3 regions of the Streptomyces sp. NPDC007907 genome follow, and region 2 is predicted to be linked to each of the others. Evidence: riboswitches for the same ligand, from Rfam matches in the RefSeq annotation. Region 2 holds a riboswitch; each other region holds the start of a gene.
The links. A riboswitch is a leader RNA that binds a small molecule or an ion and turns the genes downstream of it on or off. The one in region 2 is predicted to bind cyclic di-AMP.

Region 1: another riboswitch for cyclic di-AMP. It lies ahead of ACFZDI_RS04350 (NlpC/P60 family protein); the one in region 2 lies ahead of ACFZDI_RS06540 (M23 family metallopeptidase).
Region 3: another riboswitch for cyclic di-AMP. It lies ahead of ACFZDI_RS24420 (peptidoglycan DD-metalloendopeptidase family protein); the one in region 2 lies ahead of ACFZDI_RS06540 (M23 family metallopeptidase).

The regions. Positions count from the first base shown of each region.
Region 1 covers NZ_JBIBKR010000001.1:954,840-957,091, reverse strand. Annotated here, with positions in the region: gene ACFZDI_RS04350 (NlpC/P60 family protein) at 1-981, opposite strand, end outside; cyclic di-AMP (ydaO/yuaA leader) riboswitch at 989-1,161, opposite strand; gene pcrA (DNA helicase PcrA) at 1,476-2,252, shown strand, end outside.
Region 2 covers NZ_JBIBKR010000002.1:116,136-118,387, reverse strand. Annotated here, with positions in the region: gene ACFZDI_RS06545 (SGNH/GDSL hydrolase family protein) at 1-110, opposite strand, end outside; gene ACFZDI_RS06540 (M23 family metallopeptidase) at 362-1,273, opposite strand; cyclic di-AMP (ydaO/yuaA leader) riboswitch at 1,278-1,434, opposite strand; partial or broken gene ACFZDI_RS06535 (alpha-galactosidase) at 1,668-2,252, opposite strand, start outside.
Region 3 covers NZ_JBIBKR010000005.1:777,973-780,224, forward strand. Annotated here, with positions in the region: gene ACFZDI_RS24410 (dihydrofolate reductase family protein) at 1-477, shown strand, start outside; tRNA gene ACFZDI_RS24415 (tRNA-Met) at 544-617, shown strand; cyclic di-AMP (ydaO/yuaA leader) riboswitch at 916-1,072, shown strand; gene ACFZDI_RS24420 (peptidoglycan DD-metalloendopeptidase family protein) at 1,084-2,124, shown strand.

The sequences.
Region 1 (2,252 bases), on a different contig from region 2:
GTAGGTCGTGCGCGGCAGGGTGACGCCCGCGGCCTTCCAGGCGGCCTGGGTCAGGCCCGAGCAGTCGTAGGAGCCGGGCCCGACGGCGCCCCACACGTACGGCTTGCCGATCTGGGCGCGGGCGAAGGCCAGCGCCTTGTCGGCCTTGGTGGCGTACGAGGAGTCGGCCGGGGCCGTCGAGGAGGACGAGCCGGAGCCCGTCGATCCCGTGGAGCCCGACGAGGCCGTCCCGCTGTCCTGCTGCCGGGCGGCCTCCTCCTGCGCCTGCTGACGCGCGGCCTGCTGCCGAGCCAGCTCGTCGGCCTTGCGGGCGGCCTCCTCCCGCTTCTCCTTCTCGATCGCCGCGAGCCGGGCCTTCTCCTCGGCGGTCAGCTTCGACATCAGCTCGCGCGCGTCGGCGAGCTTGCGCTGGACGGTGGCCTTGGCGGTCTTCAGGTCGCCCTGCGACTCGGTGAGCGTCTCGAGGCTCTCGGTGGCCTCCTGGCGCTTCTTCATCGTCTCGGACTGCTGGGTGACGTAGTCGTCGACCGCGACCTTCTGGCGGCCCGTCATCCGGTCCATCAGCTGGGTCTGGTCGAAGTAGTCCTGCGGGGTGTCCGCCAGCAGGAACGTCGCCGTGTCCGGGGCGGCGGCGCCGGTGCGGTACTGGGCGGAGGCGAAGGAGCCGAGCTCCTCGCGCGCCTCGTTGAGCTTCTGGGTGCGCTGGGCGACGTCGTCGAGGAGGGTGTCGACGCGCTTGCGCTGCTTCGCGGTCTTCTCCTTGGCCGCGTTGTACTTGTCGGTCGCCGACTCGGCCTGGCGGTACAGGTCGTCGACCTTCTTCTCGACTTCCTCCAGGCTGGGCTTGTCGTCGGCCGCGGGGGCGGCGTTGGCCGACTGGGAGAGCAGGGCCACGGAGGTGAGGGCCGCCGTTGCGAGGGCGGGGGTCCGTATGCCTGCCACGCGCGTACCCGTAGGACGCGACTTGCGGTGCGACGCCAAGGGAGGCGACTCCTTCCACGTTCCGCCTACCGGGTTAGCTGTCGGGTTCGGGCGGGTGGTTCGGAAGGTTTGCCCTACGGCCTCTCCGCTCAGGGAGTCGGGCCGATTCACCCCAGGTTCACGGTTGGGTCCCCGGCTCCGGCTGCCACTGCGGCACACCGGACTCGGCGGAGGCCGCGCGGCCCGGCGACGTTCGCCGGTGGGGGTCGTGCGGCCTGGTCGCACGGTAGCCAACTGGTGTGGCCCCTGTGAAGGTTGATGGGTGATATGCCCGATACATTTTCGTGACCTTATCCCCGGGCGTTGCCGAGAGTGAGCGATCAAGGGGGATTCGTGGTCAAAGATCCGCGTATGTAGTGGCAATAGCAGGGCGTGATCATGCCGTCATGGAGGGCGACAACGCGCCTCCGTGCGGTCGGCGGGACACCGGGTGCGCGGCGATGTTCTCAGGGCGGCGGCGGGCTGTCAGTGGGGCGCCCTAGACTCGGAGAGCGATGAGCAGCCTCTTTGACGACCACTTCCTGGCGAACCTCCAGGCCCAGCGGGGCCCGGCCGACGAACCCCCGCCGCCGCCCGAGGACGATCACGTTCCGGAGCCGATCCCGGACGATCTGTTCGGCGGGAAGTTCGACGCGCCCCCGGACCGGGACGCCTACTACCGGGACGGAGCCCCCCGCCCCGTGGTGGACGCCGCCGCCCTCCTGGAGGGGCTGAACGACAACCAGCGCGCCGCCGTCGTCCACTCCGGCTCCCCGCTGCTCATCGTGGCCGGCGCCGGCTCCGGCAAGACCCGTGTGCTCACGCACCGCATCGCCCACCTGCTCGCCGAGCGGGACGTGCACCCGGGCCAGATCCTCGCGATCACCTTCACCAACAAGGCCGCCGGTGAGATGAAGGAGCGTGTCGAGCAGCTCGTCGGCCCGCGCGCCAACGCCATGTGGGTCATGACCTTCCACAGCGCGTGCGTGCGCATCCTGCGCCGGGAGAGCAAGAAGCTCGGCTTCACCTCCTCCTTCTCGATCTACGACGCCGCCGACTCCAAGCGTCTGATGGCCCTGGTCTGCCGCGACCTGGACCTCGACCCCAAGCGCTTCCCGCCGAAGTCCTTCAGCGCCAAGATCAGCAACCTGAAGAACGAGCTGATCGACGAGGAGGACTTCGCCGCCCAGGCCACCGACGGCTTCGAGAAGACCCTCGCCCAGGCCTACGCCATGTACCAGTCGCGGCTGCGCGAGGCGAACGCCCTCGACTTCGACGACCTGATCATGACG
Region 2 (2,252 bases):
ACGAACGCCCCGTCGGGGCCGGGGTCGCCGACGCCCTCGGTGAAGCTGTCCCCCAGCGCCACGTACGACCCGATCTCTGCTCTGCTGTCACTCTTCGAATCGTCTGCCACAGCAGCTCATGATTCACCTTCGAATGTGACTTACGCGACCGTAGGCAAGGGTTGACGGGCGGTGAGATAAGCCACTCCTCAAGGGTGGGCCAACTCCGGAATACCCCGCTTGTCAGGGATGTTTCGGGGTGAGCCGCCCGGCCCGGAAGCCACCTTGAGGCGGGCGACCGCACGCGCACACACCGAAGGCCGGACCCGGGGATCGGGGTCCGGCCTTCGGAAGCGTGTCAGGCAGGTGGTCGTGCGGTGGGTCAGCCGACGGAGACGCCGTGCGAGCGCAGGAAGGCGACCGGGTCCACGTCCGAGCCGTAGTCCGGCGTGGTGCGGATCTCGAAGTGCAGGTGCGGTCCGGTCACGTTGCCGGTCGCCCCGGAGAGGCCGACCTGCTGTCCGGCGGTCACGGTCTGGCCGGCCGACACGGAGAGCTGGGACAGGTGGGCGTACTGGGCGTAGTGGCCGTCGTTCAGCTTGATGACGACCTGGTTGCCGTAGGCGCCGCCCCAGCCGGCGGAGACGACCGTGCCGGCGCCGACGGCCTTGAGGGACGTGCCGGTCGGGACGACGAAGTCGACGCCGGTGTGGTAGCCGCTGGACCACATGCTGCCGGACATGCGGTACGGCGTGCCGACGGTGGCGCCGGCCACCGGCAGGGTGTAGCCACTGGAGTTGCTCTCGGCGGCGGGCTTGGCGGCAGCCGGCTTGGCGGCGCTCTGCGCCTTCGGGGCCGACTCGGCGGCGGGCTTCTCGGCCGATGCCTTCGGCGCGGCGGGGGCCGAGGTCTTCGGGGCCGCCGCGGCCTTCTTGCCGATCGAGAGCTTCAGGCCCGGGTGGATCAGCGAGGGGTCGGAGCCCACGGCCTCGCGGTTGTCCGCGTAGAGCTTCTTCCAACCGCCGCTGACGTTCTGCTGGTCGGCGATCCTGGCGAGGTAATCGCCGGCCTTCACGGTGTACGTGTGGGCGCCATCGGTCTTTTCGGCGGCCTTTTCACCGGCGACCGGAGCGGACTGGGCGGCCTTTTCCGGAGCCGACTGCGGCGTTGCGGCATGGGCGCCGGCGGCCCCCATGAGCGGCAGGGCGAGGGCGGCTCCGCCGGTTCCGGCGACGGCGATGGAGCGGGTGAAACGCTGGGTCTTGGGGCGGCGATGCTTACCCTTCGCGGGCATGACGAATTCCTCTCCGTCGCCTGCGAGGTGAGCTGTCGGGTGCGGGCTGGAGATGCCCGGCCGCGCCGGTGCGCGGCTGAACCCCAAGCCGTTCCGGGAACCGGAACAGGCGTCTTACCTGTGGGTCCCCCGCTCCTGCCGTGCGTCGGGTCAGTGTGTGCGGGCTCCGGGCGGCGGCAGGATTAGGCGTCCGTCCGGATTGGTGTGGAACGTAAGCGACCGAGACGCAAGGGGACAAGCTTGCGATTGCGCGTGACCCCGTTTTTCCCGACACATGGGCACGTGCGCTGTCACCGAGCGTGGATTACGGATCTCCCGCTTTGCTCAATAGCCCTGCATCATGCGGAGATTACGTGAACATGGCGACAGCGGATCGTCACGAATATGACGATGGTCACGCACCCCGATCCCATCTCCTTTGCGATCGGGGCACGTTATGCCTTAGCGGCCTAAATTCCCCATTCGGACAGAACGGCCACTTCCGCTTAAGCCGGACGGCTGCGGCGTCCAGGTCTCCACGCAGACCGACCCGCAGTCCGTGGTGCAGCAGGAGCGCCCCGCGGTGAACTTCGCCCGTTTCGCGCCATTCGTACGATGCTGTCGGGTAGGCCGCGCAGCCGGAGCGACGGCACGGGCTCGCCGTAGCGCTGCGCCTGGAGCCGGGCGAGGACGACGGTCTCGTCACCGAGGACGTACTGCACGGCGCTCAGCCCGGCCTGCGGCGGCCGCAGCCGGTACAGGTCACCGCGCTGCACCAGGGGCCGGATCTCCTTGTACAGCCTCACCCACTCGCCGGCTTCGGCGAGTTCCCCGGACGTCCACCCGGTGAGGTCGCCGCCGCCCCCGAGCACCCCGGCCATGGCGCTGACGAACCGGAACCGCAGCGAGCCGGCCCGGTGGTTGAGCATGGCGTTCGGGCTGTCCGTGACCCAGGCGGCCATGACCCGGGCCGGATGGATCCGGCTGAAGCCGTGCTGGA
Region 3 (2,252 bases), on a different contig from region 2:
ACCGCCCCGGGAACCGGCCCCCTGCCCGCCGCCGCCGACCACCATTGGCTGGCCCTCGCCTGTGAACTGGCCGAGCGCTGCCCCCCGTCGGACACGGCGTTCAGCGTGGGTGCGGTCGTGGTCGCCGCCGACGGCACGGAACTGGCCCGCGGCCACTCCCGTGAGGGCGGCGACGCGGTGGTGCACGCCGAGGAGGCGGCCCTCGCGAAGCTCGACCCGGCCGACCCGCGCCTGCCCGGCGCGACGGTGTACAGCAGCCTGGAGCCGTGCGCCCGCCGCGCCTCCCGGCCCGCGCCCTGCGCCCGGCTGATCCTCGACGCGGGCGTACGGCGGGTCGTCACGGCCTGGCGCGAGCCGGACACCTTCGTGACGGACGCCGACGGCAGCGGCCTGCTGGCGGCCCGGGGGGTGGAGGTCCTCGTCCTGCCGGAACACGAGGAGCGGGCCAAGGCCCCGAACCGCCACCTGACGCGCTGAGCACGGGCCGGACGGAGGGTGTGCGCGAGCGGTCCCGCGGATGGCGTACACTGGTGAACACAACGACGCGGGGTGGAGCAGCTCGGTAGCTCGCTGGGCTCATAACCCAGAGGTCGCAGGTTCAAATCCTGTCCCCGCTACTGAAGGCCGAGGGCCGGAATCCGAAAGGGTTCCGGCCCTCGGTGCTTTCCCGGTGTCCACCCCGTGGCTCGCTACGGTCGGTGAGCGAACCGTCCCGTTCCGCATAACATCTGACACACCGTCAAAAACGTTCAGTCACCTGCATGATGGTCAACTCGCCCGATTTGAACCGGTCATGGCAGGTAAGTCCGCGCGAAAAAGGCTAATGATCAAGCGGAACCGCTGGAATACCCCCCGCGCCTCCATTAACGTTCGATAACGCAGCGCGGTCGTCCCAGCCGTCACAGAAGGCGGCTCCGTGCGCACGCGCCGAATCCCGCAAGGGAACCGGGGAACCACCACTTGGGGTGAATCGGGCGGATACCACCGTGGAAGCACGGCAGGTATACGCGCGTAGGAGACCTTCCTGCTCCGAACCCGTCAGCTAACCCGGTAGGCGAGAAGGAAGGAAAGGAGTACGCCCACGTGGCGTCCAACCGGCCTGCCCCCACGGCCCCGTACGCGCCGAAGCGCGACACCGACACCTTCGGCTACGGCGGTCAGCGCACCGACGAGGGCCCGTTCCAGGAGTGGAACCCCACCGAGGAGTCCATCCGTCCCGTCCGCGGCCGGCATCGCGTCACCAAGCAGCGCGGCGGAGGTCTCGCCCGCAGCTCCACCGTCCTGGGCGTCGGCGTCATAGCTGCCGTGGGTGCCGGCGGCATCGCCAGTGCCCAGACCGGCAAGCCCCCGGTGTCCATCTCCGTTCCGGACCTGCCCTCGGTGGGTTCCCTCATTTCGGACGACGACACCCCCGAAGGTTCCGCCACCCCGCTCAGCAGCCTCGGCACCGCCACGGCGGACACCGCGCAGGACACGTCCGGCGCCCGTGCCGGGGCCGGTGACGCGCTGCGCGCTCGGATCATGGCGCAGGTCGAGCACCAGCAGGAGCAGATCGAGACCAAGGCCGCCGAGGACGCCGCGGCCGCCGCCGAGAAGGCGGCCAAGGAGGCGGTCGCCAAGGCGGAGCAGGAAGCCAAGGCCAAGGCCGCCGAGGCGAAGAGGAAGGCGGAGGAGGAGGCCAGGAAGAAGGCCGAGGCCGAGCGGCTCGCCGCCCTCGCCAAGCAGTTCACGCTGCCGATCTCCTCGTACACCCTCACCTCGACGTTCGGCCAGGCCGGCGCCTACTGGTCCTCCGGCTACCACACCGGCCTCGACTTCGCCGCCCCCACGGGCACGCCGATCAAGGCCGTGCACAGCGGCACGATCACCGAGGCGGGCTGGAACGGCTCGTACGGCTACAAGACCGTCCTCACCCTCGATGACGGCACCGAGATCTGGTACGCGCACCAGTCCTCCATCGGCGTCAGCGTCGGCCAGAAGGTCAGCACCGGCGACGTGATCGGCCGCGTGGGCGCCACCGGCAACGTCACCGGCGCGCACCTGCACCTCGAAGTCCACTCCGGCGGATCCGCGAGCGGCATCGACCCGATGGCGTGGCTGCGCGGCAAGGGACTGAACCCGTAAGCGGTACGCCCCCTTTGCAGCACCCCGACCGAAAACCGGCGGCCCTGACGACGACCCCCCGACGTCAGGGCCGCCGGTCTTCGGTCGCGGTGTTCACGGGAGTTCTGCGTCCGTAGCGGCTACGGCGT